Regions from separate parts of the Paenarthrobacter sp. NPDC057355 genome, predicted to be linked through region 1. Evidence: predicted binding sites of a transcription regulator. Region 1 holds the regulator's gene; each other region holds the start of a gene.
The links. Region 1 encodes HrcA, which represses chaperone genes, less so after heat shock. Its sites were predicted from a motif close to TTNGCACTCGNNNNNNNCGAGTGCNAA; they were not measured.
Positions count from the first base shown of each region.

Region 2: groES (co-chaperone GroES) is a predicted target of HrcA. The motif match lies at 6,955-6,981, and genes of this name have one in related genera.
Region 3: ACFUOZ_RS18170 (Hsp20/alpha crystallin family protein) is a predicted target of HrcA. The motif match lies at 8,130-8,156, and genes of this name have one in related genera.

Region 1 is NZ_JBHVAL010000001.1:638,750-648,132, reverse strand. Features, by position in the region: gene lepA (translation elongation factor 4) at 1-1,132, shown strand, start outside; gene hemW (radical SAM family heme chaperone HemW) at 1,133-2,362, shown strand; gene ACFUOZ_RS02965 (DUF4870 domain-containing protein) at 2,409-2,822, opposite strand; gene ACFUOZ_RS02960 (DUF3097 domain-containing protein) at 2,953-3,804, opposite strand; gene hrcA (heat-inducible transcriptional repressor HrcA) at 4,036-5,043, shown strand; gene dnaJ (molecular chaperone DnaJ) at 5,094-6,221, shown strand; gene ACFUOZ_RS02945 (16S rRNA (uracil(1498)-N(3))-methyltransferase) at 6,224-6,985, shown strand; gene ACFUOZ_RS02940 (GerMN domain-containing protein) at 7,017-7,955, opposite strand; gene ACFUOZ_RS02935 (PhoH family protein) at 8,230-9,312, shown strand; gene ybeY (rRNA maturation RNase YbeY) at 9,309-9,383, shown strand, end outside.
Region 2 is NZ_JBHVAL010000015.1:73,755-84,335, forward strand. Features, by position in the region: gene ACFUOZ_RS15870 (acyltransferase family protein) at 1-1,545, opposite strand, end outside; gene ACFUOZ_RS15875 (flavin-containing monooxygenase) at 1,717-2,841, opposite strand; gene ACFUOZ_RS15880 (LuxR C-terminal-related transcriptional regulator) at 3,017-4,651, opposite strand; gene groL (chaperonin GroEL) at 4,819-6,432, opposite strand; gene groES (co-chaperone GroES) at 6,517-6,813, opposite strand; gene ACFUOZ_RS15895 (hypothetical protein) at 7,006-7,368, opposite strand; gene ACFUOZ_RS15900 (SAM-dependent methyltransferase) at 7,436-8,665, shown strand; gene ACFUOZ_RS15905 (hypothetical protein) at 8,689-9,069, opposite strand; gene ACFUOZ_RS15910 (hypothetical protein) at 9,243-9,779, opposite strand; gene ACFUOZ_RS15915 (hypothetical protein) at 10,351-10,581, opposite strand, start outside.
Region 3 is NZ_JBHVAL010000020.1:28,386-38,966, reverse strand. Features, by position in the region: gene ACFUOZ_RS18215 (N-acetylglucosamine kinase) at 1-498, shown strand, start outside; gene murQ (N-acetylmuramic acid 6-phosphate etherase) at 473-1,423, shown strand; gene ACFUOZ_RS18205 (MFS transporter) at 1,464-2,816, shown strand; gene ACFUOZ_RS18200 (endonuclease domain-containing protein) at 2,874-3,620, opposite strand; gene purN (phosphoribosylglycinamide formyltransferase) at 3,929-4,510, opposite strand; gene ACFUOZ_RS18190 (hypothetical protein) at 4,522-4,971, shown strand; gene ACFUOZ_RS18185 (DUF6350 family protein) at 4,996-6,327, opposite strand; gene ACFUOZ_RS18180 (hypothetical protein) at 6,627-7,004, opposite strand; gene ACFUOZ_RS18175 (J domain-containing protein) at 7,001-7,396, opposite strand; gene ACFUOZ_RS18170 (Hsp20/alpha crystallin family protein) at 7,623-8,045, opposite strand; gene ACFUOZ_RS18165 (MerR family transcriptional regulator) at 8,188-8,619, shown strand; gene ACFUOZ_RS18160 (FG-GAP-like repeat-containing protein) at 8,699-10,581, opposite strand, start outside.

The DNA of each region.
Region 1 (9,383 bases):
AACCCGCGCAACCCACGAACTCCTTGAAATCGGCGTGAGCTCACCGGAGCCCACCCCGTCAAAGGGCCTGGGTGTCGGCGAGGTGGGATACCTCATCACCGGCGTGAAGGACGTCCGTCAGTCCAAGGTTGGCGATACTGTCACCAACCAAGCCAAGCCGGCCTCGGAATCCCTGAGCGGCTACGCCGATGCAAAGCCAATGGTCTTCTCCGGCCTTTACCCCCTGGACGGCACGGACTACCCCGTGCTTCGTGACGCGTTGGAAAAGCTGATGCTCAACGACGCCGCCCTGGTCTACGAGCCTGAGACCTCGGCTGCGCTGGGCTTCGGTTTCCGTGTGGGCTTCCTTGGGTTGCTGCACCTCGAGATCACCCGCGAGCGTTTGGAACGCGAATACAACCTCGACCTCATCTCCACTGCCCCCAACGTGGAGTACGAGGTCACCTTGGAAGACAAGCGGGTTGTCCACGTCACCAACCCCAGCGAGTACCCCACGGGCAAGATCGCCGAGGTCCGCGAGCCCATGGTCTCCGCTACTGTCCTGGCACCCAACGAGTTCGTTGGCGCCATCATGGAGCTGTGCCAGAGCCGCCGCGGTCAGATGAAGGGCATGGACTACCTGTCCGAGGACCGCGTCGAACTCCGTTACTGGATCCCGCTGGCCGAGATCGTGTTCGACTTCTTCGATCTCCTGAAGTCCAAGACGCGCGGCTACGCCTCGCTGGACTGGAAGGCCGACGGCGAGCAAGTGGCCGACCTCGTGAAGGTCGACATCCTGCTCCAGGGCGAACAAGTGGACGCGTTCAGCGCCATCACGCACCGCGACAAGGCCTACGCCTACGGTGTGATGATGACCGCGAAGCTCCGGGAGCTCATTCCGCGGCAGCAGTTCGAGGTGCCCATCCAGGCTGCCATCGGCTCGCGCATCATCGCCCGCGAGAGCATCCGCGCCATCCGCAAGGACGTTCTTGCCAAGTGCTATGGCGGTGACATCACCCGTAAGCGCAAGCTGCTCGAGAAGCAGAAGGAAGGCAAGAAGCGCATGAAGATGGTTGGCCGCGTCGAGGTGCCCCAGGAGGCCTTCATCGCGGCGCTGACCACGGACGAGTCAAAGGACAAGGCCAAGAAGTAAATGCCCAGCGTCCTACCTTTGGGCGATCCGGCACCTGCGGACGGCATCTTGCCGCCGCAGGTGCTGGACGGCGTAGAGCAGCGCAAATTCGGTCTCTACGTGCACATCCCGTTTTGTGCCGTGCGCTGCGGCTATTGCGATTTCAATACCTACACCGCGACGGAGCTCGGCGGCGGAGCGTCACAGGATGCCTACGCATCGACGGCGGTTTCCGAACTCGGGTTCGCGGCTGCGGCCCTTGATGCCTCGGGCCTCCCGCGTCGGCCCCTCAGCACCGTATTCTTCGGAGGCGGCACGCCAACCCTCCTGCCCGCGGAAGATTTGGCACAGATCCTCCGTGCCGCCGTCGGGCATTGGGGCCTTGAGCCCGGCGCTGAGGTAACCACCGAAGCGAATCCTGATTCCGTGACAGCCGAATCCCTGAAAGTCCTTGCTGATGCAGGCTTCACGCGGGTGTCATTCGGCATGCAGTCGGCTGTTCCGCATGTCTTGAAAGTGCTGGACCGCACGCACACTCCCAGCCGGGTTCCCTTGGTGGTTCAATGGGCCCGCGAGGCTGGCCTGGCCGTCAGTTTGGACTTGATCTACGGGACACCGGGGGAGTCCATGGAGGATTGGGAACTCTCACTCAAGACTGCCCTGTCCTACGAGCCCGATCACGTCAGCGCCTACGCGCTGATAGTGGAGGACGGCACCAAGCTCGCCGCGCAGATCAGGCGCGGCCAAGTGCCCGGAATCGACGACGACGACCACGCCGCCAAATATGAACTGGCGGATCAAATGATCTCAGCGGCGGGCCTGGACTGGTACGAGGTCAGCAACTGGGCCCGGACCCCGGAACAAGCCTGCAGGCACAACCTGGCCTACTGGCGCGGTGATGATTGGTGGGGGATCGGCCCCGGTGCGCATTCGCACGTTGGCGGCGTCCGGTGGTGGAACGTCAAACACCCCACTGCCTATGCGTCACGGTTGGGCGCAGGAACCTCGCCGGCTGCCGGACGCGAAACTCTCGACGCCGGCACCCGCGAAGTCGAGCGGATCATGCTGGAAGCGCGTCTGGGAACGGGGCTGGCCGTAGATGCTCTGGATGCTGTGGGTCGCCACGCGATGGCAGGCCTCATCGCCGATGGGCTGGTTGATCCTGTTCAGGCGTTCAAGGGTCGGCTGATTCTGACGCTGAAGGGGCGTCTGCTCGCAGATGCGGTAGTCCGAAGGATCCTGCCGGACTGAACCGGCTCAGCCAGCAGAGAAGCTCCTGCGGTCCTGAGCCGGGACTCTACTTGATCCAGCGCAGGTTGAAGCGGTAGCGGTGCGGCTGACCGTGATTGACCCGGATTCCTGCTGAGACGGAGAAGCAGGTCAACGCCACCCAGATGCCGGTCGCGATGACCGCGAAGATGTTGCCGACCACGGGCAGCAGTACCAGGATGTTGGCGAGCACGGCGGCAATGGTTGGAGGCAAGGTGAAATTCAGCGCCTCTTTGGATTCCTGTGCTGTGAATGGGCCACGGTCGCGGAAGATCAAATAGATCAAGAGAGCCGGCACGCATCCCAGGATGCCGCCGAAGTGCGCCAAAGTGGCCCACTGTCGGTCCTCACTGGCCGTCAACGGGAGTGCGTTGGCAGGCGCGCCGTGATACTGGGGCCGGCCTGCGGCGCTACCCGGTTCTTCAGGAGCGTTATCTGCCACGGTGTCTTCCCTTTGCTTTAAATGCTTTCAAAGATGCTGCGGTGTTGCTGTCCAAGAATACCGGCCCGCGCGTCCTTCCCGGGACCAACGCCCCGAAAAGGCGTCAGATCCTCTTGGACCGGATGGCAGATCAGGGGACGGTCAGGAAGTCGATGACTTCTTCCACACGGCCGAGCAACGATGGCTCAAGGTCCGCATAGCTGCGCACCGCACCGAGGAGCCGCTGCCAGCCCAAACCTATGTCCTCGGCGCTCTCGTGGGGCCACCCGAAGGCGCTGAGAATTCCGGTCTTCCAATCCGTCCCGCGGGCCACGGCCGGCCATTGCTCAATGCCCAGCACCTTGGGCCGGATTGCCTGCCACACGTCCACGTAGGGGTGTCCGACGATCAAGACATTCCCGGCAGCGCCAGGGACGGTCATGGCTTCGGCTGCGATCCGGGATTCCTTGGATCCCTGAACCAGGTGGTCTACCAGGATACCGAGCCGTCGGTCGGGTCCGGGGCGGAAAGCGGCGATGGCGGATTTGAGGTCGTCCACGCCATGAAGGGGTTCCACCACGATTCCCTCAACCCGGAGATCGTCACCCCAGACCTTTTCAACGAGTTCGGCGTCGTGTTTGCCTTCAACCCAGATCCGGCTGGCCTTGGCTACCTGTGCCCGCTGTCCCTGGACCTTCACCGAGCCCGAAGCTGTCCGTCCCGCCGGAACTGCTGAAGCAGGCGGGCGGGCGGCTGGAGGCATCAACCGGATGGGTTGCCCTTCGAGGAGGAAGCCGTAGCCGAGTTGGAATGACTTCGTCTTGCCACGCCTGTCCTCGAGGGCCACGATGTGCATGCCTCCGGTCTTCTCAACCCGGGTGACTTCGCCCACCCACCCCGACTGGACGTCCTCCAGGACCATTCCGCGTTGGACCGGGACCTCAGGGAGCTGGCGCTTGGCCGGTGCCGTCAGATCCTGCGGACCCCAATTGTCGAGAGCCAAGGAATTCCTACCTCTGTGCTGATATGCGAAAGGACGGGCAACAGCTGCGATCACACTGCACCGGCTCGCCGTCCTGGATACAGTCCGCGGACGGTTTCAATGCTAACAACGTGGTAGCTCATACTAGACTTGTTAGCACTTGGGCATGTTGAGTGCTAAGTGCAGTGACCCGATGGAGGTCACGCGGGGACGGTCCGAAAGGACCATGGCAATTTGTCAGGAGGTGGAGCAATGAGTGAGCCACGCAAGCTGGAAGTGCTGCGTGCCATCGTTGAGGATTATGTGCATTCCCGGGAGCCTGTGGGATCAAAGGCCCTCGTCGAGCGGCATCACCTGGGTGTTTCCAGCGCCACCATCCGCAATGACATGGCTGTCCTGGAAGAGGAAGGCCTCATTGCAGCCCCGCATACCAGCGCGGGCCGGATTCCCACCGACAAGGGTTATCGCCTCTTTGTCGACCGCATCTCCCAGGTCAAGCCGTTGTCTGCCGCTGAGCGCCGGGCCATCCATTCACTGTTGGAGGGCCCTGACGACGTCGATGACATCCTTGAGCGCACCGTCAGGCTCCTTTCGCAGCTGACCAACCAGGTCGCCGTCGTCCAGTACCCGCACTCGCACCGCGCATTGGTCCGCCACGCGGAGTTCGTCCTGCTGGCACCCAAGCAGGTGCTTGTTGTCCTGATCGCAGACACCGGAAGCGTCGTGCAGAAGGTCATCGACACCGGTGTGGATGTGAGCAACGAGGCATTGATGTTGTTGAGGTCCCGTTTCCTGGGCAGCATCGCCGGCACCCAGCTGGCCCTCTTGCCGCAGGTACTTCCCTCAGTGGTTGCGCTGTGTCCGCCCGACCTTCGGGCCCTCGCGCAATCGCTCGCAAATGGCCTGGAATCGCTGAGCGACACCAGCCGTGAAGAGCGCATCCTCATGGCTGGTACGGCGAACCTTGCGCGTTCCAACGTCGATTTCCCGTTGAGCATCGGCCCCGTGCTGGAGGCCCTTGAGGAACAAGTTGTCATGCTCCGGTTGTTGTCGGACATGGGAGACGATCCTCGAGGTGTTTCGGTCAGCATTGGCCGGGAGAATCCGTACGACGGCCTGGCTGAGGCATCTGTGGTGGCTACAGGCTACGGATCAGGTGCCAAGGTGGGCATTCTGGGACCGACCCGCATGGACTATCCCACCACCATGGCGGCAGTACGCGCCGTGGCCCGTTACCTTTCACGCATTCTCGGCGGCTGAACGCCGGCCCGAGGAAACATCCGCAGTACAACCAGGAAGAGATACCGACTTTGAGCAGCCACTATGACGTTTTGGGAGTCTCACCGGAAGCCACCGGGGAAGAGATCAAAAAGGCGTACCGCAAGCTGGCACGGAAACTCCACCCGGACGTAAACCCCGGTGAGGATGTCGCGGAGCAGTTCAAGGCCGTGACCCATGCATACGAAGTGTTGTCAGATCCCCAGAAACGCCGCGTCTATGACGCCACCGGCAATGAAAACGGAACTGACAACGGATTCGGCGGCGGATACGCAGGCCAGGGCTTCGCCTTCCAGGACATCTTCGACACGTTCTTTGGCGGTGGCGGAGGCCACGGAGGACCTGCCTCCCGCGTCCGCCGAGGCCAGGATGCCCTTATCAGCGTCCGGATCGACCTCAAGGACGCAGTGTTCGGCGTCAACAAGAAGCTTGAAGTTGATACGGCCGTGGTCTGCCCGACGTGTGATGGCAGCTGCTGCCGTCCCGGCACCCACCCCGAACGCTGCGACATTTGCGGTGGCAGTGGCCAGGTCCAGCGCGCCGTCCGCTCCATCCTTGGCCAGGTCATGACCACAGCACCCTGCGGAAGCTGTGAAGGATTCGGCACCGTTATCAAGGATCCCTGCAACGAGTGCAGCGGCCAGGGGCGCATCCGCAGCCGCCGTTCGCTCACCATCAAGGTTCCGGCAGGCGTCGCCACCGGCACGCGCATCCAGCTGTCCGGACAGGGCGAAGCAGGCCCCGCCGGTGGACCGGCGGGCGATCTCTACGTGGAGATCCGGGTGAACAACGATTCCATGTTCGTTCGTGAAGGTGATGACCTCCACGCCACCTTGAGCGTGCCCATGACGGCGGCAGCTCTGGGCACGGACCTCGAGCTGGACACCTTCGATGGCGCGCAAGGCATCGAGGTGAAGGCAGGCACGCAGTCCGGAGAGATCATCACCCTGCGCGGTCTCGGCGTCACCCATCTCCGGGGCTACGGCCGTGGCGACCTCAAGGTGCACCTGCACGTCGAGACGCCCACCAAACTTGACCATGCCCAGGAAGAACTGCTGCAGCAGCTCGCCAAGCTCCGCGGTGAGCAGTTCACCGAGGGCAAGCTGGTGGCCAGCGGTGGCATGTTCGCAAAGCTCCGGGACAAGCTCGGTAATCTGTAGCGGTGAGCAATCCCGTCTTCTTCGCGCCCGCCGGCAGTCTCGACCAGGTGCACTCCGGTGCTGAATTCGTCCTGGAGGGTCCGGAAGCGCGGCACGCCGTCACAGTGAAGCGCCTGGCCGTCGGTGAGTCCGTCGACATCGCCGACGGCGCTGGGGCCCGGCTCACCGGAACCGTTGCCGACGTCGGATCCGGCACCTTGACGGTGACGGCGGAGGATGTCGTCTTCGAAGAGCGGCCCCAGGTGCGCTTGGTCCTGGTGCAGGCCTTGGCCAAGGGCGATCGCGACGAGCTGGCCATCGAGACGGCGACTGAGCTTGGGATCGATGCCGTGGTTCCGTGGCAGTCGGAACGCTCGATCGTGCGCTGGAAGGGTGACCGGGCAGCGAAAGCGCACGCGAAGTGGGAGTCCGTGGTTACTGCGGCAGCCAAGCAAGCGCGGAGGGCCTGGATACCCCCGGTCCGGCCGGTCGTGGACTCGAACGGACTGGCCAAAGCCGTTGCGGAAGCTGACCTCGCAATCATCCTTCACGAGGACGCCAAGAACCCCTTACGTGAGGTCCTGGGGAAGTTGGACGTCGATGACGCCTCGCCCCGTGAGGTTCTGTTGATCGTGGGTCCTGAAGGCGGCATCTCGCCGCGGGAAGTAACGCGGCTTAGCGACGCTGGTGCCGTCACGGCACTGTTGGGTCACCACGTCCTGAGGTCCTCGACGGCGGGACCCGCCGCCGTCGTTGTGGCCAGCGACGTCCTGGGCCGCTGGTAGCCGGCCAGCGACCAGGCCGCGGCGAACATGCTTAGGACACGCTGAACAGGCGGGTATCCGTGCTCGATTCGATGGCCTTGCCGGCGTCATCGACCTCGGATACGCGGAGCTCGTACTTGCCCGGTTTCAGTGTGGCTCCGAAGCTGAAAAGACCGTACTGACCGGGCTCGCCTGTGGCCTTGGTCTGGCCTGTGAGCAGGCTCGACTTCTCGCCCTTGCCGTTGTCCTGAAGGATCTGCCAGCTGATGGGCCGGGAGTTATCCGTGATGCGGCCGTTGAATTTGATGGGCCCGGACGGCAAGGAAACGTCCTCTTGTGGATCAATGATCCACAAGGGTGCCACCAAGGAAGCGTCGCGTGTCATCGGTTCGCCCAGCTTTATCTGCCCGAACGCCATGTAGTCCTTGTGCCCGTCCACGAGAATGACCACCTGGATCTGCTGACCCGAGTTGATGAGTCCGGAGGACGAAGCTGCCGCCGTGGCTGTGTATACCAGCTGCTGAATGGCGCGCTGGGCCATCCCGGCGTCCAGGTTCGAGTTGAACGCGTCGCGGGAGACGTCAACCGTGATCACGTTTTTCCCCGAGATGGAGGTCGCCAGGTTTCCCGGTTCCTGCCATGGGGTGAAGAAATCATGATCCAACGGCTTCTCGGCCATCATGATCTTCAGGGCGGTGGTGACGGGATTGCCGTCACCGGAGATGTCCCGGAATTCGCGGTAGAGATAGACCTCGTCCTTGCTTCGCCCAATCCAGTAGACCGGAATCTTGGTCGAAGCCTGCGTTGTCTCCAGCGGGGCATTGCTCGCAGGGGCGTCCTGCACGGACAGCGATGGCGGGCTCGACGTCGCCTGGGTTCCCACTCCGCCGTTGGCTATGCAACCGGTCAGCAGCAGGACAGCAAGCATCGCGGGCGCGGCGATGGCGGACCTCGTCCGCTTTCGTGCGCCGTTTCCGGTGCTCGCTGGCATGGCTATGGCATTTCCTTTTGGTCAGGGCTGCGGGGCGTGCAAGCGCCCGATTAAGCCAGCTTGGCACATTGACGACGGCGCCCGGCCGGGTTTGCGGGGTCGGTGGCCAACTGAAACATGATTGATACCGGCTTGATGCCGAGTTGAGACAAAATGTCGGCGACATCGTTTCGGCCAAGGTTCAGGCGCCTTGTCGAGGTTCATCCGGCCCGGCGCTGGCGTAGGATTGCGTCATACCATCAACCGGAGGAGAACAGGCCGCAGGGCCAGCACTATGAGTGAATCTTTGAACGGGCGGCTCAGGACCGGAAACGGGAACCAGCCGCTGACCGAGTTCCCGCACACGTTACCGGGCACGCGCACGGAAGTTGTTACGTTCGACAACTCCGACCAGATGGTTCACTCGCTGGGCAGCCATGATGAAGCCCTGCGGTACATCGAGGAACAGTTCCCGGACGTGAATTTCCATGTTCGCGGCAACGAGCTCTCCATGACCGGTCCTTCCACGGTGATTCCCCGCATCATGCGCCTCCTTGAGGAAGTACGCGGTCTCGTCGCCAAGGGGACTTTGGTCACGCCCGACGTACTTCAGCAACTGGTCTCCCTTCTGCGGACCCAGTCCGTGCAGAATCCCGCAGATGTCCTGACCCACAACATCCTCTCCAGCAGGGGCAAGACCATCAGGCCCAAGACGCTGAACCAGAAGAACTATGTTGACGCCATCGACGACAACACGGTGATCTTCGGAATTGGCCCTGCAGGTACCGGTAAGACGTATCTCGCCATGGCCAAGGCTGTGCAGGCCTTGCAGAACAAGGAAGTCAGCCGGATCATCCTGACGCGGCCCGCTGTTGAGGCGGGGGAGAGGTTGGGCTTCCTTCCTGGCACTCTTAGCGACAAGATCGACCCGTACCTGCGTCCCCTGTACGACGCCCTGCACGACATGATGGATCCGGAATCCATCCCTCGGTTGATGGCCGCCGGGACCATCGAAGTGGCGCCGTTGGCGTACATGCGTGGTCGCACCCTGAACGACGCCTTCATCATCCTCGATGAAGCCCAGAATACGACTCCCGAACAGATGAAGATGTTCCTGACGCGTCTCGGCTTCGGGTCCAAAATGGTGGTGACCGGCGACGTCACGCAGATCGACCTTCCCTTCGGTTCGACCTCTGGCCTGAGGATCGTCCGCGAAATCCTCACCGGTATCGACGACGTCAATTTCTCGATCCTGGAGGCGGCTGACGTGGTGCGGCATCGCCTGGTGGCCGACATTGTCTCCGCCTACAGCGCATGGGATGACGCACACCGACCCGCGGCCGCCGCCAACACCCATAAACGTGGAGAACGTAAATGAGCATTGAAGTCAACAACGAGTCCGGCGTGGCAGTCGATGAAGCACAGCTGGTGACGTTGTCCCGCTTCATT
Region 2 (10,581 bases), on a different contig from region 1:
CAACTGCCCCAGCGCGGCAAGCCACTGTTGGGAATGCGAGTTCCCCACCACGAGCACGGTCTTGGTTGCATCGGAGCCGACGTCGTTTTGCTGGCAGTTGTCCTGGAGTAGCCGCGATTCCGGCTTGGTATCGCCCGAACAGCCGTCCGGCAGCTTTGCCCAGTCGCGGCCGATCCGTTCCGCGGTGGGTTGGGTGAGGGCGTTGGGGGCAATCTGGTTCACGTAGGTGGGCAGGAGGGACTTGGCACCGGGGTTGTCAAAGACCATCCGCGCCTGCGCGGCTTGTTCGTCCAGGTCCAGTTTGTACTGGAAGCCAAGCAGGGGTGCGGAGGCCACTGCCACGCACGCTGCAATGGCCACAACCGCACGACGACGCTTCATTTCAGGCCACTTCCACTGGCGGAAGGGCTTCTCGATGTACTTCGTGGTGAGGAAGGCCAACACCAGCGACAGGGAGATGATCGCCGTTCCGGAAAGCCAACCGGCATGATCCTTGCCGCTCCATGCGAGGGCGATGACCAGGATGGGCCAGTGCCAGAGATACAGAGCGTAGGAGTTATCGCCCAAACGGACCAGGAACTTTGAACTCAGAATCCGGTCCACCCCGAAGCGGCTGCCAGTTTGGCCTGCCGCGATCACGGCGACTGCAGCAAGGGTGGGCCATAGTGCCACGAAGCCGGGGAAGGCGGTTTGAACCTGCAGCACAATGCCGCACGTGAGCATGGCGATGACGCCGATCCAGCCCATCAGTACCCGGATGGGCTTGGAGAAGTTCAAACCCGGCAGGATCAGGGCAAGCAATGTGCCCAAGGCGAATTCCCAAAGGCGGGCGAAGGTATCGAAGTAGGCCACCGCCTGGTTGGTGGCCGTGAAGATGATGGAGTAGATGAACGAGACCAGGAAGATGATTCCGAACACGTACACCAAAGTGGCGCGGTATCTCAGGGCGAAGCGCCGGCAGAGCACCGCAACGACCGCAAAGATGATCGGCCAGAGGATGAAGACCTGTCCCTGGATGGACAGCGACCAGAAGTGCTGGACAGGGCTGGCCAGGCTGTGGTCCGTGGCGTAGTAGTCAACCGCGAGCTTCTGCAGCAGCCAGTTCTCGTAGTAGAACAACGACGCCCACGCCTGCTGGACAATCTCCGCCCATCGGGTCGGCGGCAGGAGAACAAAGGTGGCCGCCAAGGTCCCCAGAAGGACAACCACGACGGCGGGCAGCAGCCGCCTGAACAGGTGCAGCCAATGCCGCAGGAGGTCCATGGGACGGTTCTGTTTATAACGCCCCGTGAACTGCAACGTCATGAGGAACGCCGAGATGAGGAGGAAGACGTCCACCCCTCCTGAAACCCTGCCGATCCAGATGTGGTAGCTCACCACCATGAGGACGGCGAGGGACCTGAGTCCTTGGATTTCAGGGCGGAACTTGGACTTTGCAACGGGACCTGAAGCCCGCCTGCTACGGTGGGCGGCGGGGGTCGACGTTGGGGTAGTCACGTGAGGCAGTTCCTTAAAGCAAGTGGCACAGCGGGTGGCACAAAGCATCCATAATACGCGGTTTTGGCCCAATGCTCATGTCAATTTGGTTCCTTGAGGGGGCTTCCGAAGGTCAATTAGTCCACCTTCCGCTATGGATTTACCGTGCTGAACCTGTGCACCGCCTGTGGCTGGCAGAGTCAATGCGGCCGTGACATGGCAAAACAATCCTAAGGGATCTTACTCAATGTGACCGGCGGGAATGTGACGCATCCCACGGAAAGTGGCGGCGGAAAGGCCGCTTCGAGCACCCATGACCTCGGCCAGGTAGCTGGCATCCTTGCCTACCCCGGGGAGCGTCGCTGAAGCGGCCGAGAACTGGAACTCGCGCCCCAGGACGTAAAGCCCCGGCATGGCATCCACTACTCCACGTTGGTGACCCGTTTCGGCAGAAACGGGCAACTCCACTCCGTACGCGTCCTCGTGGTATCCGGTGCACCACACCACGTTGGTTACAGCCATGGAGGTCCCGTCGTCGAGGACGGGAAAGCCCTCTACCACTCCGGATACCCTCGAAACCAGCTCCACGCCCGCTGCCCGTAGTTCTTTGGTCCGGGTCCGGATCAGGGGTGTAGCGGTGGCCCTGAACCGAGGAGCAACTTTCCTACCGACTGGAGTCCCCAGCGTCAGCACGTGCAGGCCAAGGAACCGGATCACGGGAAGGACGAAGCGGGCAGCGGCCCGTCCGTGCCGGACCGGCAGTTCGCCCCCGGGCTTGCCGGCCACTGCGGTAGCGTGCGTCCGGCTGACCTCCAGCGCAATCTCCGCGCCGGAGTTGCCAAGACCTACCACCAGCACCGGTCCTGGTTGGAGCTGATCGGGATTGCGATAATCCTTGGAGTGGAGTTGGCGAATTGAGGGATCAAGTCCGCCGGCAAAATCCGGGCGCTTGGAAATCCGGGAACCGCCCGTAGCTACTACGACGTTTCTTGCCTGCCACGAACGTTCCCCCGCGCTGACGACAAAGCCCTCCCCGACCTTCTGCACCTTATCCACCCGCGTCCCCAAAACGACGGGCAACCCCAGGGTTTCCGCATAGCCTTCGAGGTAGGCTGCCATCTCATCCTTGCTGGGAAATGCCAAACGGTCGCCGGGGAAAGGCTTACCTGGGAGGCCATCGTATTTCGCGGGGGTGAAGAGCCGCAGTGAATCCCACCTTTCCCGCCACGATTGCCCCGTGCGGGTATTTTCGTCCAGGATGACGAACCTGAGGCCCCGCTGGGCAAGGTGGAACCCCATCACGAGGCCTGACTGACCGCCGCCAATGACAACCGTGTCCAGCTCAGTGTGCTGTTGATATTCCATGGCTGATGTCCTCCTCCGTAATTCAGCCTGTACTGATAGAGCCAAAGTACGGCTGCGGACCCTCCCGCCGCGTCGGGCAAATTACCCATTTTGTACGGTTCACTGTTGGGCATTCATGCCCATGGGATAGCGGCGAGAGAGCGATCGCCCCAAACGGGTGGGACGTGAGAGATGGTCAACCGATGAGGTGGTTTTCGAAGGCGTAGGAAGCGGCAGCCGTCCGGGAGCCGACACCGAGCTTTGCAAAGATGTTCCCTGCATGCCGGGCCACTGTCTTTTCGCTCAGGTACAACTGACGGGCAATGGCTTTGTTGGATTCGCCGGCAGCAATCAGGCGCAACACTTCCAGCTCGCGAGGAGTCAGCGCCGTTTTGACTTCTCCCCCACCGTTCCGAAGGGCCTGGACCTCGGCAATTGCCGGTGCCGCCCCCAGGTCGGCGAACTCCTCCAGTGCCGCCTCGAACTCCATAGCGGCCGAGTCCGCATCCCCCAATGCGGCGCAAGCCCTGCCTGCGATGACGCGGGCACAAGCGGCCTTGAAGGGAGCTTCCAGGACATACCACTGACGCCACGCCTGCCGTGATGCCCGCAATGCTGCGCCGGCATCACCCTCGGCAAGAAGCACCGCGGCTTCCGCCTGGCGCGCACCGGCGCTCTCCAGCAGCTGGCTGCCATCACGAAGACCCGCAAGCAATTCCTCGACGGCGGCCCGGGCAGCGCCCGTCTCACCCACGGCCAATTCGATATCCACCAACGCCGGAAGGAGCCTGCGCCTGTTACCCGGGTCGGCCTCTGCTACTGCCCGCCTGATGCGGGCCTGCGCCTCGCTGTTCCGGCCAGTCAACAGACGAAGCAAAGCCATCCCCGGCTCGGGCTCAAAGCCGGTCTCCGCTGCTGTCCTGAATGCCCGTTCCGTCTCCTCGGCACGGCCCCGTAGCCGGAAGACTTCGCCTTCCTGGTACCACGCGCCGAACGTTGCATCGGGATCACCCTTCCTGATGCGCCCCTCGGCAGCACGTGCAACCTCCAGGGCCTGGTCCCAAGCGCCATGCAGGATCAGCAGCTCTGCCCGGTACGCCTGGCATTGTGCGCCGAACATGACCATGTCAGGACGTTCCCCGCACCAACGTTCCAGGGCAGCGGTCCATTCCCGCGCTCGCCCCACGTCCTGGGCAAGGCGGCAACTGCCCAGGACAGCGCAGTAGATGATCCCCGTGGGGATGGGAGAAACCTCGCCCGCCATGACCGAAACCATGAGCTCGTCCAGGGTGCGAAGACCTTCCTCCGGGTACCCCAGCGCCAGCCGGGATGTTCCAATACCCAGGCGGCCCATCGCTTGCAGGTCCTTTTCATTGAAGGACTCCCCCAGCTCGAACGCCCGGCAGAAGTTCACATAACCCGCCTCCGCGTCCCCGCCGCGCAGGGAGCCGAGGGCAACGGAAATAAGCAGGAACCCCACACCAGCAGTTGCGTGCTCCAGGCTTTCCGCCAGTCGGTTGGCCTTCCCGAGCCATCCACTCCCGCGGGCATGTTCACCTGCATCCAGCAAGAACATGATCAACCACGCCGCGCAGCGCAGGGCACTGTCCGTATCTCCCACGGTCAGGTACTCGTTATGCGCCCGGGTGAGATATCCAATGGCCTCCTCATTATGTCCCAGAAGCATGGCGACGGAAGCCAGTAACTCAATGTCCTGCGGAGGTAAGCCCCCGTCGTCGTCAGCGCGAACCAGGCACTCGAAAGCGGCGCTCCAGCGGTGCTCCGTGAAGGCCGATCGTCCCAGGTCCAAAGCTGTGGCAGGTACTGACATGACTCACCTTGAGGCGGGCAGCGGCCCTGATGGTCCGCCCAAGCCGCCGTGTAAGCGTCAGGTTACCGCCGCCGTCGTACGCCAGCAATAGCAGCCCCGCGCCGGCGACAAGACAGCAAAAAGCCCCGGCCACTCAGCAGTGGCCGGGGCTTTCCAGGTCAGGCAGCTTAGTGCTGGTGGCCTGCGTGTGCGTCTTCTTCGTCAGCCGGCTTCTCGGCAACCAGGGTCTCGGTGGTGAGAACCAAGGCAGCGATGGAAGCGGCGTTGCGCAGTGCCGAACGGGTGACCTTGACGGGGTCGATCACGCCGGCACCGATCAGGTCCTCGTACTCGCCGGACTTGGCGTTGAAACCGTGGTTGGCTTCGAGTTCGGAGACCTTGGCAGCAACCACGAAGCCGTCGAAACCGGCGTTCTGGGCGATCCAGCGCAGCGGCTGGACCAGGGCGCGGCGGACGATGCCGACAGCTGCGGCAGCGTCGCCTTCGAGGCCCTTGACGGCCGGGGACTCATCCAGAGCCTTGAGGGCGTGGATGAGCGCGGAACCGCCACCGGAAACGATGCCTTCTTCGAGGGCTGCACGCGTGGAGGACACAGCGTCCTCGATGCGGTGCTTCTTTTCCTTCAGCTCAACTTCGGTGGCTGCGCCAACCTTGATGACGCCGATGCCGCCGGCAAGCTTGGCCAGGCGCTCCTGCAGCTTCTCGCGGTCCCAGTCGGAGTCGGTGCGGGTGAGCTCTGCGCGCAGCTGTGCAACGCGGTCTGCAACGTCCTGCTCGGTTCCGGCACCGTCCACGATGGTGGTGTTGTCCTTGGTGACCGTGATGCGGCGGGCCGTACCCAGTACCTCGAGGCCAACGGTGTCCAGGCTGAGGCCGAGGTCCGGGGAAACAACCTGGGCGCCGGTCAGGGTGGCGATGTCCTGGAGCATGGCCTTGCGGCGGTCGCCGAAGCCCGGAGCCTTGACGGCAACAACGTTGAGCGTGCCGCGGATGCGGTTGACGATCAGCGTGGACAGGGCTTCGCCTTCGATGTCCTCAGCAATGATGAAGAGGGGCTTGTTGGCCTGCAGTGCCTTCTCCAGCAGCGGCAGGAAGTCCTGCAGCGAGGAGATCTTGCCCTGGTTGATCAGGATGAGGGCGTCCTCGAGGACAGCTTCCTGGCGCTCTGCGTCGGTGACGAAGTACGGGGACAGGTAGCCCTTGTCGAACTGCATGCCTTCGGTGAGGACCAGTTCGGTCTGCGTGGTGGAGGACTCTTCGATGGTGATGACACCATCCTTGCCCACCTTGCCGAACGCCTCAGCCAGCAGCTCGCCAACTTCGTCGCTCTGCGCGGAGATGGCTGCGACGTTGGCTACCTGGGTGCCTTCGACTTCGCGGGCGTTCTCCAGCAGGCGTGCAGCGACAGCCTCAACGGCAACTTCGATGCCGCGCTTGATTTCACCGGGAGCGGCGCCGGCAGCAACGTTGCGCAGGCCTTCCTTGACCAGTGCCTGTGCAAGCACAGTGGCAGTGGTGGTGCCGTCACCGGCGACGTCGTTGGTCTTGGTGGCGACTTCCTTGGCCAGCTGTGCGCCAAGGTTCTCGTAGGGGTCGTCGAGCTCGACTTCACGGGCGATGGTGACACCATCGTTGGTGATCGTGGGGGCGCCCCACTTCTTGTCCAGGACGACGTTGCGGCCGCGCGGGCCGAGCGTCACCTTGACAGTGTTGGCGAGCTTGTCGATACCGGCCTCAAGTGACCGGCGGGCAGCATCGTTAAAAGCAAGCTGCTTTGCCATGGTTGTGTCCTTTCGAGACAGAAAACCCGCACCGCTGTCGGTCGGAATGATTCCAACGTGACGGCGGTGCGGGGCTCCAGGAAGTTACTTTACGACGATCGCGAGGACATCGCGGGCGGACAGGACGAGGTACTCGCTGCCACCGGTCTTGACTTCGGTTCCACCGTACTTGGAGTAGATGACGACGTCGCCGACAGCTACGTCCACCGGTACGCGGTTGCCGTTGTCATCGAAGCGGCCGGGGCCGATTGCAACAACTTCGCCTTCCTGCGGCTTCTCCTGCGCGGAGTCCGGAATAACCAGGCCGGAAGCCGTGGTCTGCTCTGCTTCGAGCGGGCGAACAACAATACGATCCTCAAGAGGCTTAATCGAGACCGACACTCGGACTCTCCTTTTCATGAGCTGATTCATGGACTAAGAACTAGGGTGCCGTGGCGTACAACCGTCGTCGCGGTGCCGGTGGACGCCTGGCGGGATTAGCACCCTCACGGGGAGAGTGCTAACTAGACTCTATGTAAGGCGTTAGCACTCGGTCAAGGTGAGTGCCAGCATTTCGTCATGGGTGAACTGCGGTCACTGGTCCCTGAGGTCGTCCAGATCGTAGTCTTCGCCGTCGTCGTCCTCATCCAGCGCCGCGCTGCCGCGGTTCAGGTACAGGACCACCGCCGAGGCGACTGCAACGACGCCGGAAATCACCAGCGCGATCACGCCGCCCAGGCGGGCGCCGCTGTAAAGATCGCGGATCTCGCGCGCCTCATCCGTAGGATCGCTGACGCTCTTGCCCGACACGGAATAGGCTGCGGCATTGAAGGAGTCCAGCGCGAAAATAACAATCAGCAGGCCGACGCAGACTACCGCGATGACAGCGCCCGCAATCAGGGCAGGACGGGCGTACACGGTGAGGCGGGAGGGCGGCGGGGCTGCGTTGTCTTCCATGAAAACAACCCTATCCGGCTGATTCCACAGTCACACTGCCATGACGCGCGACGTTAGGCTTGTTCCCATGCCTCACGCACCGCAGGAACAGATCGCGCCCTTGCTGACTACTGAAGGATGGGAACTTCTTGCCTCGCTGGGGCCTTACCGGGAGGCTGACGCTTTCAGCACCAACGCCGAACTCCGGAAGGCTGGCCACTCCCCCGAACTTGTAGCCGCCGTCCTGACCCAATCGCGCCTTCGGACCCGCGCGGAGGCCAAGTTCGGCGAATTCGCCCGCCAGATGCTCTTTACTCAAGCCGGCTTGGAACAGGCCACCCGGCTCAATGTCGCCGCCCGCCACGCTGAACGTTTCGCCCAGGCAGGCATCAGTCACGTTGCGGACCTCGGCTGCGGCCTCGGCGCCGACTCCATGGCTATGGCTTCGATGGATATCGCGGTCACTGCCGTGGAGATGGATGAAACCACCGCGGCCTGCGCCATGATAAACCTCATGCCATTTCCGCATGCGAGGGTTGTGCACACGGACGCGGAGTCGGTATACCTTGAGGGGATCGACGGCGTCTGGCTGGACCCCGCCCGACGCACCACCTCCACGTCCGGCACCAAAAGGATCTGGGACCCGGAGGCCTTCTCCCCTCCGTTGTCGTTTGTAGAAAGGCTTGCGGCCACCGGGCGTGCGGTAGGGGTCAAGATGGGCCCGGGCATCCCCCACGACTCCGTGCCTTCGGACTGCGAGGTCCAGTGGGTGTCCGTGGGCGGCGACGTCACCGAAGCCACGCTGTGGTTCAACGCCGTTGCACGGCCCGGCGTTCGCCGCGCGGCATTGGTCCTTGGCAGCCAGGGCGCTGCGGAAATCACCAGCGGTGAGGATTTCGACGGCGGCCCAGTCGCCGCCGTCGGGCCTGTTGAAGGCTTCCTCTACGAACCGGATGGTGCGGTGATCCGCGCAGGGCTGGTGGCCGACGTCGCTGAGCGGTTGGGTGGGCATCTTGTGGACGAGCACATCGCCTACATTTGCGCCCCCGAACCCCACGACACCCCCTTTGCCCGCGCGTACAAAGTGCTGGAGGTGATGCCGTTCAACGTCAAGGCCCTCAAAGCCTGGGTCAAGAGCAACGGCATCACTGTCCTGGACATCAAGAAGCGTGGCACCGCAGTGACCCCCGAAGAGCTCCGCAAGCAACTGCTGCCGGGCAAGCCTGCCAAGGGCAAGGATGCCAAAACAGCCACCCTCGTCCTCACCAGGATCGGCGAGGAGCGGGTGGCTGTTGTCGTGGAGCCGGTGACTGCGTAGCACTGCTCCACTGGCCGCGACGCTCAGGTGGTCTTTTTCCTGGCGGCGGGGTCCAGGGTGCACTCGCTTACGACCTTGATAAACGAAACGGTCTTGGTCGGCGTAAAAATCAGGAGCATGCCGCGGGGAGTTACGGCGTGGATCTCAATTCCTGTTGTATTAGGGCCCCTGTTATCGAAGATGTGTGTGATCTTGTAACCCTTCGACTCCCAATGGGCCCTCATGCTTTCCACTGCCGCCTTTGGATCCTCGACGGGGCCGCCTTCGATCTGCCGTTGATACAACCGACCGTCGGCTCGCTCGTGAATGCCGCAGGGTTCCGTTACATAGTCAGCCGTATCGCGCAGGTCCCACTCGGACCACGACGTGCCCGATTGCTGCACCGTATCTTCCATGGCATCCATGAACTCCGTGAACACCTCCTTAGCGCTCCGCTCTCCGGGCCCTGGCTCTCCGTGTCCATCCGAAGGGTTTGTACTGCACCCTGACAGCATCACGACCATCGCCACCATCATCGCCAACACCTTCGAGCGCCATCCCACGCTCTGTGAGGGCACCGAGACTCCGCGATTCACCGTTACGTCGTTCTCCTGTCGGCAGCCGGATCCAAAGTGCATTCACCCACAACTTTGACAAACGAAACGGTCTTGGTCGGCGTAAAATTCAGGAGCATGCCCCGGGGAGTTACGGCATGAATCTCAATTCCTGTGGTGTTATCGCCCCTGTTATCGAAGACGTGCGTAATCTTGTAACCCTTCGATTCCCAGTAGGCCTTCATGGCGTCCACGGAAGCCTGTGGATCCTCAACCGGGCCGCCCTCTATCTGCGTCTGATAGGCCCGACCATCGTCCCGAGAACGAACCGAGCACGGCCCCGGGAAGAATCCAGCGGTGTGGCTTCGGTTCCAAATAGGCCAATCTGCACCGGACTTCTGCACTGTGTCATCCACGGCATCCATGAAGTCCGTGAAAACTTCCTGGGCGCTCCGCTCGCCTGGCCTGGGCTTGCCATCCTGACCACCCATTTTGCTTACACCGCACCCTGACAGCATCAGGACCATCCCCACCACCATCGCCAACACCTTCGAACGCCACCGCACGCTCACGATGGGCACAGAGAATCCGCGAACCACAGCTACGTCGTCCTCCTGTCGGCAGTTGGATCCAAAGTGCAATCGCTGATCACATTGATTAAGCTCCCCACCGGAGTCGGCGAAAACTGTATCCGGACCCCGCTTGGCGTTCGCGCGTTAATCTGAACTCCCGTAGCGGGGTTGCCGTCGTCGAAATAATTGCCTATTTCGTAGCCCTTCGACTCCCAGTGAGCCTTCATTCGCTGCGCAGCAGCCTGAGGATCGGCAATAGGTCCGCCTTCGATCTGCGTTTGATATGCCCTGCCATCATCACGAACCTGAACAGAGCATGGAGGCGGAAAGTAGCCCGACGAATTGTTGCGGTCCCAGTCGGGCCAATTAGTACCCGAATGTTGCACAGTGTCATCCACTGTATCCATGAAGTCCGTGAACACTTCCTGGGCGCTCCGCCCTCCGGGCCCAGGCTCTCCGTGTCCATCCTCAGGGTTTGTACTGCACCCTGACAGCATCACGACCATCGCCACCATCATCGCCAACACCTTCAAACGCCACCGCACCCTCACGATGGGCACAGAGAATCCGCGAACCACAACTACGTCGTCCTCCTGTCTGCAGCCGGATCCAGGGTGCACTCGCTATGCACGTTAACGAATGAGGTCCCCTTCGACGGTGTGAAGATCAGGACCATACCCCGTGGAGTCGAGGCGCCGATTTCAATGCCGGTGGTATTGCCGCCCATGTTGTCGAAAATGTTCCCGATCTCGTAACCCTTGGACTCCCAGTGGGCCCTCATTCGTTCCACCGCGGCTTTCGGGTCCTCAAC
Region 3 (10,581 bases), on a different contig from region 1:
CTTGGCGATCAAGGCAGCGGCCGGTGGATCGGCCAGCGTGGTTTGCAGGCCGTTCTTGAAGCGCACGACGGCGGCCCCTCCACATCGTTGTCGGCTTCGGCCGGGGCTCTGGTGGAGTCGCCGGAGCATCTGCCGGGATGGCTGGCGGAACAGGAGAACCCGTACAGGGCGATGGCCCGGTTCGCGCCGCTGGTTCTGCAGGCAGCGGAGGCGGGTGACGCCGTCGCACATGGGATCATCGGCGAGGCCTGCCGCATCCTGACCCGCACGGTCCAGCTCGCATCAGGCGGCGACGTTTCACCGCGGGTGGCGCTGCTGGGCGGGGTTGTCAGTTCCGAGTTCTTCGCCGAGCTCTTGCGGAAGTCCCTGGCTTCGGCTGGGATTGAGGTGGTGGCCCCGCTGGGCGACGGCTTGGATGGCGCTGCCCTCGCTGCGACGCGCCGCGGGCTCATCCAGGAAAGGTACATCCACCGTGACGGAACAAACTGGCCCGACTGACGCTGACAAACTCGCGGACCTCCGTACGGAACTCGCCGGACTTCAGACCGAAGCCGCGGCCGAGAACCTTAAGGACCTGGACATCCTGGGCACTGAGGAACTGGTGTCCGCCATGCTTGCCCACAGTGCAGGAGTACACGCGGCCGTTGAAGCGGCCAGCGACGCCATCGTGAAAACGGTCGACGCCGTTGCGGAGCGGCTCCAGCGCGGAGGTCGCCTTTTGTACGTGGGAGCCGGGACCGCCGGGCGTCTGGGTGTGCTCGACGCAAGCGAGTGCCCGCCGACCTTCGGCACCCCGCCGGGACTCGTCGTCGGACTTATCGCCGGCGGCACACAAGCGATCCAGAAGCCCGTTGAGTACGCCGAGGACAACGCAACCGCAGGCGCACGGGACCTGCACGATATCAACGTGACGGAAGCGGACGCCGTCGTGGGCATTACGGCCTCCGGGAGGACGCCCTATGTGATCGGCGCACTGGAGGAAGCACGGAAGCGCGGCGCGTTCACGGCGTCGTTGGCGTGTAACAAGGGCTCGGCCGTGAGCCATCTGGCGGATGCGGCGATCGAGGTGGTGGTGGGGCCGGAGTTCATTGCCGGGTCAACAAGACTGAATTCGGGGACTGCGCAGAAACTTGTCCTCAACATGATCAGCACGCTGGTGATGGTGAAGCTCGGCAAGACCTACGGCAACCTCATGGTGGATCTGCGGGCTACCAACGAGAAACTGCTGGCCCGTTCCCAGCGCACTGTGCAGCACGCAACCGGTGTGTCCGCAGAGGAAGCAGCTGCGGCGCTCGACTCGGTGGGCGGCTCGGTGAAGGCAGCGATTTTGGTGGTTCTGACGGGTATCGACGCTGGTCAGGCCAAGGCTGCGCTCGAAGAAGCCGGCGGTTTCCTGCGAAGGGCCATCGAGAACCAGAAGTAACGTTGCCCGGCAGCGCATAAGGTTGCATGCAGGAGGCCCAATGAATACATACACTGCCGTGCCCAGCGGCGAACAAGTAGTGCAGGAACTGCCGTGGCGTTGGAAGGTCCAAGGGAAGATTTTCCTGATCGGCGGCCTCGGGTTCATGTTCGACGCGTGGGATGTCACGCTCAATGGCATCCTCATCCCGTTGTTGTCCAAACATTGGTCGCTGCAGCCGGCTGACGCAGCGTGGATCGGCACGGCAAACCTGATCGGCATGGCAGTGGGCGCGTTTGCGTGGGGCACCATCGCTGACACCATCGGGCGCAAGAAGGCCTTCACCGCCACCCTCCTGATTTTCAGCATCTTCACGGTGCTGGGTGCGTTCGCGCCGGACATCGTGTGGTTCTGCCTCTTCCGCTTCATGGCCGGGTTCGGGCTCGGTGGCTGCATTCCCGTGGATTACGCCTTGGTGGGTGAGTTCACGCCCAGGAAGCAACGAGGCAAAGTGCTGACGGCCATGGATGGTTGGTGGCCCGTCGGCGCTGCTTTGTGTGGCTTTGTCTCGGCTGGGCTCGTGGCTTTGTACGGGGATTGGCGCCTGACCATGCTGGTCATGGTGATCCCGGCGCTCCTCGTTTTCTGGGTTCGGCGTTCAGTACCCGAGTCTCCGTTGTTCCTGATCAAGGCCGGTCGCAGGGCCGAGGCCGCCGCTGTGATTGATGGCCTGGTTGAAGCGACGGGAGCCTCCCCCCGCGCCTACAGCCTGCCTGATCCGCAATCCGCTCCCCGCCTTTCCCCCGGCAGTGCCTGGGCCCAGCTTCGGCGGATTTGGCAGTTCAACTGGAAGATCACCACCGCTGCGTGGGCCCTCTTCTTCTCCGTGCTCCTGGTCTATTACTTGTCCCTGACTTGGATGCCGCGCATTCTCATTGGCGCCGGGTTCGAGGAGTACAAGGCGTTCGTCACGACGGCGGGCATGGCCGCCGTCGGACTTTTGGGTGTGGTGGTCGCCGCGGTCCTGGTGGAGCGTGTGGGACGCAAGTGGATCCTTGCCATCACCGGTCCGCTGTCCGCGGTGACGCTGGTGATCGTGGCCTTGGTGGTTGACGTGCCTTCCGCAGCAGTGTTCTGGCTGCTGACGTTCGGCTTCGTGGTGCAGGTGGCAATTCCCGTCCTGTATGCCTATGTTTCCGAGCTCTATCCGACTGAGCTCCGTGGCTCTGGCTTCGGGTGGGCGTCGACGTTCTCCCGCATTGGCGCGGGTTTTGGGCCGCTGGTGTTTGCCTCGTTCTTCTGGCCGGAGTTCGGCCTGGCGACGTCGTTTGCCCTGGCGGGTGGGCTGGTGCTGCTGTCCGTGCTCTGGATGGCCTTCTTCGCCCCCGAGACCAAGCAACGCGTCCTCTCCTAACCCAACCAGGTAACAGCACCTGTTCCATTGAGCGCCCATTGGAACATGTGCTGTTACCTACTTGGGTGTCCACCCGTGTTCCTCAAGCGCCCGCCGGATCTTTCGTACCGCGGTTGTTGCGTCGGTGGACATGTGGCGCTTCGAGACCCTTATCAAGGTCCATCCTGCACGCGCAAAGTCCTCCTCCCGTTGGATATCCCTCACGATCTGCTCCCGCTGCGAATGGCCCTCACCCTCATATTCGACCGCAACCCGCCACAGACGGTAACCCAGGTCTGGTTGACGCACGACGCCGGGACTCAGCTCGGTGCGCACGTTGACTTCCGGTATAGGCAGCCCAGCCCGGCCCAGTGCCAGCCTCAGTCGCGTTTCCGGGGCCGAGTCGGCACCAACGCAGGCCTGTTCCAGGGCCAAACGGGCCTTTCGGATTCCGGGTGTTCCCCAGTGGCGGTCCAGCATTTCTTCCAATTCGCCTGGAGTGCAGTACGGTGCCGTTCGGTTTTCAAACTCAGGCCTGGGGATTCGGAGCAAGTGATCCGCCACGACGGTGATCTCATCAATGTCCATCTTCCTTGCGCAATCCAGCCACGTCCGTGCACGGCTGGTGATGTACAGGCCGTTCAGCGTGGTGATCTCGTCCTCGAAGAACTGTCCCCGATGTCCAATGACGCCCCTGCGCCGCGGTATGCCCATGGTGTCCGGCCGCGAGATGTGGATGCCTGTCTCGTGGCTCCCCGGCAGGAAACCTGGGAACTCCCACAGGAGGAATGCGGTGGCGTGTGAGGCGGCAGAAAAGGGTGACACTAGGGTCAGAGGCCGTGTGAGGTCTGCCAGTGGGGCTTCAGCGCTTGAGCCGGGAACGAATATTTGCCGGCTCGGTGAGTCCAGGTCCCTGAAGCGCAAGCGCCCCACTGTTACTCCGGCGTCGAGCGCTTCTCGCCGTGTAAAGGGTTTCGCTGAAAGGTTGTAGGCAGCGGCCGTGGGATCTTCATGGACCCATGCTGGCAAATCAATGGAGAGCCTGGGGCGTTATCCACAGCCTCACGGCACCCGGATGAAACTAGGTGACAGCAAACGTCGCTCTGAGCCCTCAGTGCGACGTTTGCTGTTACTTAGTTGGGTACACGGGAGGAGGCGGCGGCGAGGTCGGCCAGGGTCTGGACCAGCAGGCGGCGCTCCACTACCTTGATGCGCTCGTGCAGGCTTTCCTCGGTGTCCTCCGGAAGCACAGTGACGGCCTCTTGGGCAATGATGGGTCCCGTGTCCACCCCGGCGTCGGCCCAGTGAACCGTGCAGCCGGTGACCTTCACGCCGTAAGCCATGGCGTCGCGGACTCCGTGTGCACCGGGGAACGAGGGCAGCAGGGCCGGGTGCGTGTTGACGTACTTTCCGCCGAAAGCATCGATGAAGTCGGCACTCACGATCCGCATGAACCCGGAGGAAACAACAACATCGGGGTTGTAGGAGAGCACCTTGTCGCGCAGTGCGGCATCCCACTCAGCGCGGGTCTCGAAGGAGTTGAAGTTGACCACGAACGTCTCGATGCCGGCTTCGTCAGAGCGCTCCACACCATACGTGTCGGGACGGTCGGCGCCCACAGCGGCAATATCGACATCCAGCTCACCTGACTTCACGGCGTCGATGACTGCCTGAAGATTGGAACCGGTACCGGAGACGAGGACAACAATGCGCATTGCACTAGCTTATGGGCGGCTCGCGTAGGCTGGAAAACATGAATCCAGACGTCGGTTCCGCGCCGAGCCAGCAGCCCCGCTCCGAGGCGGAAAAGTCCGCCCTCGGTGTGACCCAGATCCTGTTCCGCGCCTTCCTTTTTTCGGCTGTGGGAGCGTTCTTCGTGTTCTCGCTGAACGTGAACTACGTGTGGTTGAGCGGCATCCTGACGCTGGCGGCTCTGGTGCTCGGCATCGTGGTACTGGTACGAACCATCAAGTACAAGCACCCCCGACTGATTCTGTTCGGCACCATCTCGGGGCTGGTGGTCACGGCCATCATGTGCCTGCTGGTCCTAACGTCGGCGCTCTTTTTCCGTCAGGTCAGCACGTATCAGGATTGCGCCCGCTCAGCGTTGACGGAGTCCGCAAAGACGCAGTGCCTCATGCAGCTCGAAAAGTCCATGCCGGGCTCGCTCAGGTAGCCCGACTGTCCCAAGCTTGACCGCTCAGGCGTGCTCGTCGTCGTACGCGTTTTCTTCCAGGTTCGCCTCGCGCAGCTTCTGGCTGCGTTCCAGCCACGGCCCCACCGCGTAACCAATTACGACGCCGATCCCCACTTCGGCGGCCAGCCAGACTGCCGTCCACAACGGATGGGGTCCGATTTCCGTGAGCCGCCCAATGCCGGCGGAACCGCGTGCGATCCAAGCCAACGCTCCGCCAAGCAAGCCCGCAACCGCGCCTATGAAAGCCCCCAGGAAAAGGGTGGAAACGGTGGCGGTGAACCAGCGGGCTTTGATCTTGATGGAGAGCCACTCGTCAAAGTGGTTTTCGCCTTCGCGCAGGAACCACCAGCCAGCCAGGATCCCGGCGACAACGGGCAAAGCCAGTGCCATCGCCCCAAATTCGAGCTGGCCTGCGGGGAGGCTGCCAAGGATGGGGACGGCCGGCAGCGGTCCCACCGCGGTGCCCAGCGGACCGGCTGTGGAGCCGATGCCGAGCGAGAAGCCCGCCCCCGAGGACCACGCCAAGGCGAAGATGACCAGGTTCGGCAGGAAGCCGAGTTGGGCAATGGTGAGCACGGCGCCTCCCAGAGCCCCGGCCTTCAGCCCTTCGTAAACAGCGATGATGTCGGTCCAGTGCCACACGATCGTGACGGCCAGCAGCACAGCCGACAGGCACACGGCGGCCATCGCCGCCACGAATCCAGCCTTCAGCACCGAGCCCACATAGGAGCCAGCCCACCGAGAGTGCTGACTGGTTTTGGCGAGCCAAGCGACGGCGTCCACGCCGATCAGTCGGCTCCACGAGCCCGCCTCCCGCCGGGCTCCAACGACCATGCCCAAGCCAAACGAAATCAGGGGTATGGCCATGGCCAACCAAAGGTTGATGACAACTTCGGTAGTGCGGCACACGAATCCGGTGGCAGCTCCGAAAGCCGCGTAGACAAGGAAGGCGCCGAAAAAGGCCTGCCACAGCTGGTCGGTGTAAGAGGCACGGGCCAGACGACGGCCTGCCCGCCACGCCAACAGGAACGGGATGAGCGTCAAGCCCAACGGGATCAAGGAAAGCAGCCCTGATCCGGGGTGGGCCGCGGGGCCGATATTCACATGAGCGAGCTCCAACGGAACACCGTGAATGAGCAACCAGGCCTGGCCTCCCATCCGTGCCAGGGCGTCCACATTCCGGTTCTGGAAACCATCGGTCGCCCATACGCCGACCAGCGGAAGCACCACCACGATGGCGGAAATGAACGCCGCCTGAGCCGCTTCCAGACCGCCCTGCAGCCAAAGGGGCATAGGGAGGCCACGGTTTCCGGTCTGATCAGCGCGCAGTTTCATCGTGATCAATCGTGCCACGGCCAGCTCTCCAAGCCCGTCAGGCGCCCCTGAAATACCGCGAATTCAAGCGCTTTTTCCTGTTGGTCGCCGTAAGATGGGAGGTGTTCTCCCGGGGCAGGCGAGCGCCCCCCGCTGATGTTGAAGGCCCGGAAAAATCGAAGCCGGGAACTAGGAGCGGCCAATGGATAGGTGTCATAACTTCTAACAGAAAGTCGTACTAGCAGCTGGTGCAGCCGCCTTAGGATTTTTCCCAGGCTGCACCAGCCTTCTTTTGTACAGGCCTGGTGCCGGGACTCCATTCACAACTGGGGCCCGTAGATGAACTCCTTGGCATGGTTGACGGCCTTTTTGAAGGCGTCGTTGCGGAGTGTCACCTGTTCCTGGTTGGCTCCCCCTCGAGGTTCAACGAACGTGGTTGGACCGGGGCGCAGCATCCAGATGTCGCCCGCCGGCGGGAGGTAGAACACCCCGAAGGAGCGGTGCTCGGGGTCATTCGTCCAGATGGGCACTACGGCGATCGCGGCCCCCGTATCCGGGTTGATCCACTGGGCGCGTGGCAGGGGTTGTTCGTGGACTTCGGGGTCCAGGAACGGCGCTGTCCCTCTCCCCCAGCGTTGTTCGAACCGTTCGTAGAACGCGGGAATAATGTGGTCGTCATAGGGACGCCAAGCACTCATGGATTGCTCCTCGGTGTTCTCAGGTTTCTGGACGAAGGTTCCCAGCGGGGTGGCCCGAAGGACAACGGTGACTGGCCGCCGTCGTTCCGTCCGGGCTGCTGCGCACGCTTGTGCACCCGGACGTTCACCGGCGTCCCGCCGCTTCCGAATCCGTTCCGCCGCGCCCGGTCGTATGCCGCCCGCTTTCCTGGGTCCGACAAGACGACGTACGCCTGCATGATGGCGTGCAGTTCCTGGAGGTCGGCCGCCGAGGTGGTGTCGCCGTCGTCGGCCTTTGGGCGCGTGTCCGGATGGTGGGTCCGAAGCAGCGCGCGATAGGCGCGGGCGATGTCGCGGGCCGTGGCGTCGGGCGCGACGCGGAGGGTGGCGTAGTGGTCTGGCTGCGTGTTCACTGCTGTGTCCGGTTCATGCTGCGGATCAGGAGATGGCCCCCGGCCGGAGCCGGGGGCCATCCATCGGGAGACGACGGGCGGGGACCGCTTTCATGTGCGCTAAAAAACGCTGTGACGTGGCGCGAAGCCTGCGCCCAACTATTCCGATGCGGCCGCCTCCGTTGTTCCCGGTCGCTGCCCTGCCGGTCGGCCACCCCCGGGTGGGCCTTCCGGCAGGGCGGACGGATCAGGCGTTGATTTCCTGCTTTTGCCCGCTGGATGTGATCTCGATGCGCCGCGGCTTGGCCTTCTCGGCGACGGGGATGCGGAGTGTGAGCACACCGGCGTCGTAGTTGGCTTGGACGCCTTCGGTGTCCAGGGTGTCACCCAGGATGAGCTGCCGGCTGAAGACGCCCTGAGGGCGCTCGGCGGCGATCATCTCGTTGTTCTCGCCCGCGGGCGACTTGCGTTCGGCCTTTACCGTGAGGACGTTGCGTTCGACGTCCAACTCCACTGAATCAGGGCTTACACCTGGCAGATCGAAGGCAACAACGAATTGTCCGTCCTCCTGCCATGCATCCATCGGCATTCCGGCCGGGCGTGCTGTTGTGCCAAAAACCTGTTGGGCGAGCCTGTCGAATTCGCGGAACGGGTCAGTGCGCATCAGCATTTGGTTCTCACTCCTTTGGATCTTGATGCTGATTCTGTTGTTGTTACCAGCCTCCAGATCTGTGGTGGTTGGTATAGATTTTTTATAGCACTGGTGAGAGAGTGGTGCAAGTAGGTTTTTGGAAGATTTTCGGAGGTTTTTGATGGCAGGTTCGGATCGCTCGGCCGCCGCCGCGGAGCACGACGGCGGACTGGTCGCCTCCGCTTCGGGCGCGGGTTCCGATGACGGACGGGGCGTTTACGCGATCTCGGTTGCCGCGGAACTGGTGGGCACCGGGCAGCAGAACATCCGGCAGTACGAGCGCAAAGGCCTGCTCACTCCCGAAAGGACCGACGGCGGCACTCGCCGCTACAGCGAAAACGACCTCGCGACTCTGCGTCGGATCGGGGTGTTGCTCGATGAAGGGCTGAACCTGGCCGGCGTGAAACGTGTGCTGGAGCTGGAGGAGGCGAATCGGGGGCTGACGGCGGACAACCGCGGGCTGAGTGAGCACAACGAGGAGCTGCGGGCGGACAACCGCGGGCTGCGGAAGGATTTGAAGGCGGCGCGGGGTGGGGCGGGAGCGGCCCCCTAAGCCATCGCCTAGGGGGCACATTCCTACGTTTATCGAGTCAAAGATCCATCAGCAGCGATCTCCGGACGTAACTCGTTGCCTACAAAATGGCAGTCATCACGTTCCATCCGGCCCCCGCTAGGCTTCCATTAGGCCACGCAGGTCCTCCGCTTCCCGCAAAGAGCCACAGCGCACCGGATGAGTCCCGCGACAGGATGTCAGTCTTACCGTCACCGTTGAAGTCCCCCGGTCCCACCAAGGCGTTCATCACGTTCCAGCCGGAGCCAGTTTGACGCGGAGCCAACCATCCACCGAATCCGTTCCCGGGATAAAGCCAGAGGGTGCCGGCACCGTCACGCGAGACGACGTCAGCCGTACCGTCGCCGTTGAAGTCGCCGACGCCTGTGATGGCCGACATGCCCGACCAGCCAGAGCCAACCTGGACGCGCGACAACCAGCCGCCCGAACCATTGCCTGGGTACAGCCACAGAAGCCCGGAACCATCCCGGGCCAGGACATCAACCTTTCCATCCCCGTTAAAGTCGCCGGCAGCAGTAATGGCGGTCATGACAAACCATCCGGCGCCCACCTGTTTGCGCGGAAGCCAGCCACCCACGCCGTCCCCCGGATACAGCCAGAGGGTGCCGGCATTATCGCGGGCGAGCACATCTGAGGTTCCGTCCCCGTTGAAGTCACCTGGAGCGATCAAAGCGGTCATGACATTCCAGCCTGAGCCCACTTGAACCTTCGGCAACCATCCGCCAGCACCGTTGCCGGGATACAGCCACAGCAAACCTCCGGCGTCCCGCGCCAGTACGTCAGTTGTTCGGTCACCGTTGAAGTCATTCTTGACGGGCGCAGGAATGTTTTCGTCGATGACCGTCACCGACGAACTTCCCCTGTTGGCGACGTAAGCCTTGCCTGATTTCGCATCGACTGCAGCAGCGACAGGTTCCGTTCCGGTCCGAACGGTGGAGGTGACGTTGCCTTTATCGAGGATGGTCGTTCCACCCCCGAAAGTAGGGATATAAGCTTTTCCGCGAAGAGAGTTCACACCCATTGCGCCCGGCTGTCCAGCGACGCCCACCCTGGCGATCTTTGATCTGTTCTTGGCATCAATCACCAACACTGACGCTTCGCTGTTAGTACCGGCAGCTTCAACGTACAGGACGCTGTTCGCCGCGTTGACCGCAATCTTGCCCAGCTTCTCAGAAGTGGAGTAAACCGTGTCCGCTTGGTTGATGTCGTGAATTGCATAAACTTCGCTGCCCCGGATGCCAGTCGTTACGGCATACACTCGCTGGTTCTCGGGGCTCCAGGTCATTCCAGAAACAGTTCCCAGGAAAAAGGTCCAGTTGGATGCCTCATTCGTCTGCCCGTTAATAATGGTCACTACATTCGAATATCCGACGTAGATGGTGTTCGTGGTCGGGTCGACAGCGATGCTCTGGGGGGCGTAGTTGTAAAAAGGGATGGTGTCAGTGGCGTGGGTGTTCCCGTCGATTACCGTGACGCCGAAGCTAAAGCCGACATAGATTTTGCCCGTCGCCTCGTTGATCGCGATGTTGCGTGGGTCCACACCGGTCGGGATCTTTGCCGTCAACATATTTGTCGAACCATCGATGACGGCTACTGATCCCGGCGCACCAGATGCGCCCGCCACACTCGCGTAAATCTGACCGTTGGGGTGGACAACTACTCCGCCGACAGGACCACCGGTGTCAATGATGCTGGCCTTGTTAGTCACGCCATCGATGACTGAAAGTCCACTCGCCGTCGCAACATACACCTTTCCGGTTGCGCCGACAGCCAAAGCATGAGGCGCCGTTCCCACCGGTATATCCGCCACGAGCACGTCAGCCACCGCAGGCGGACTGAGCAACAGCGAAGCTGCAAGCGCTCCGGCAACGGCAAGGGCCGCCGTCGTAATCCTTCGATATTTTTTCCTGGCTCCGGACACAGCTGTTCCGAGCGCGACAGACC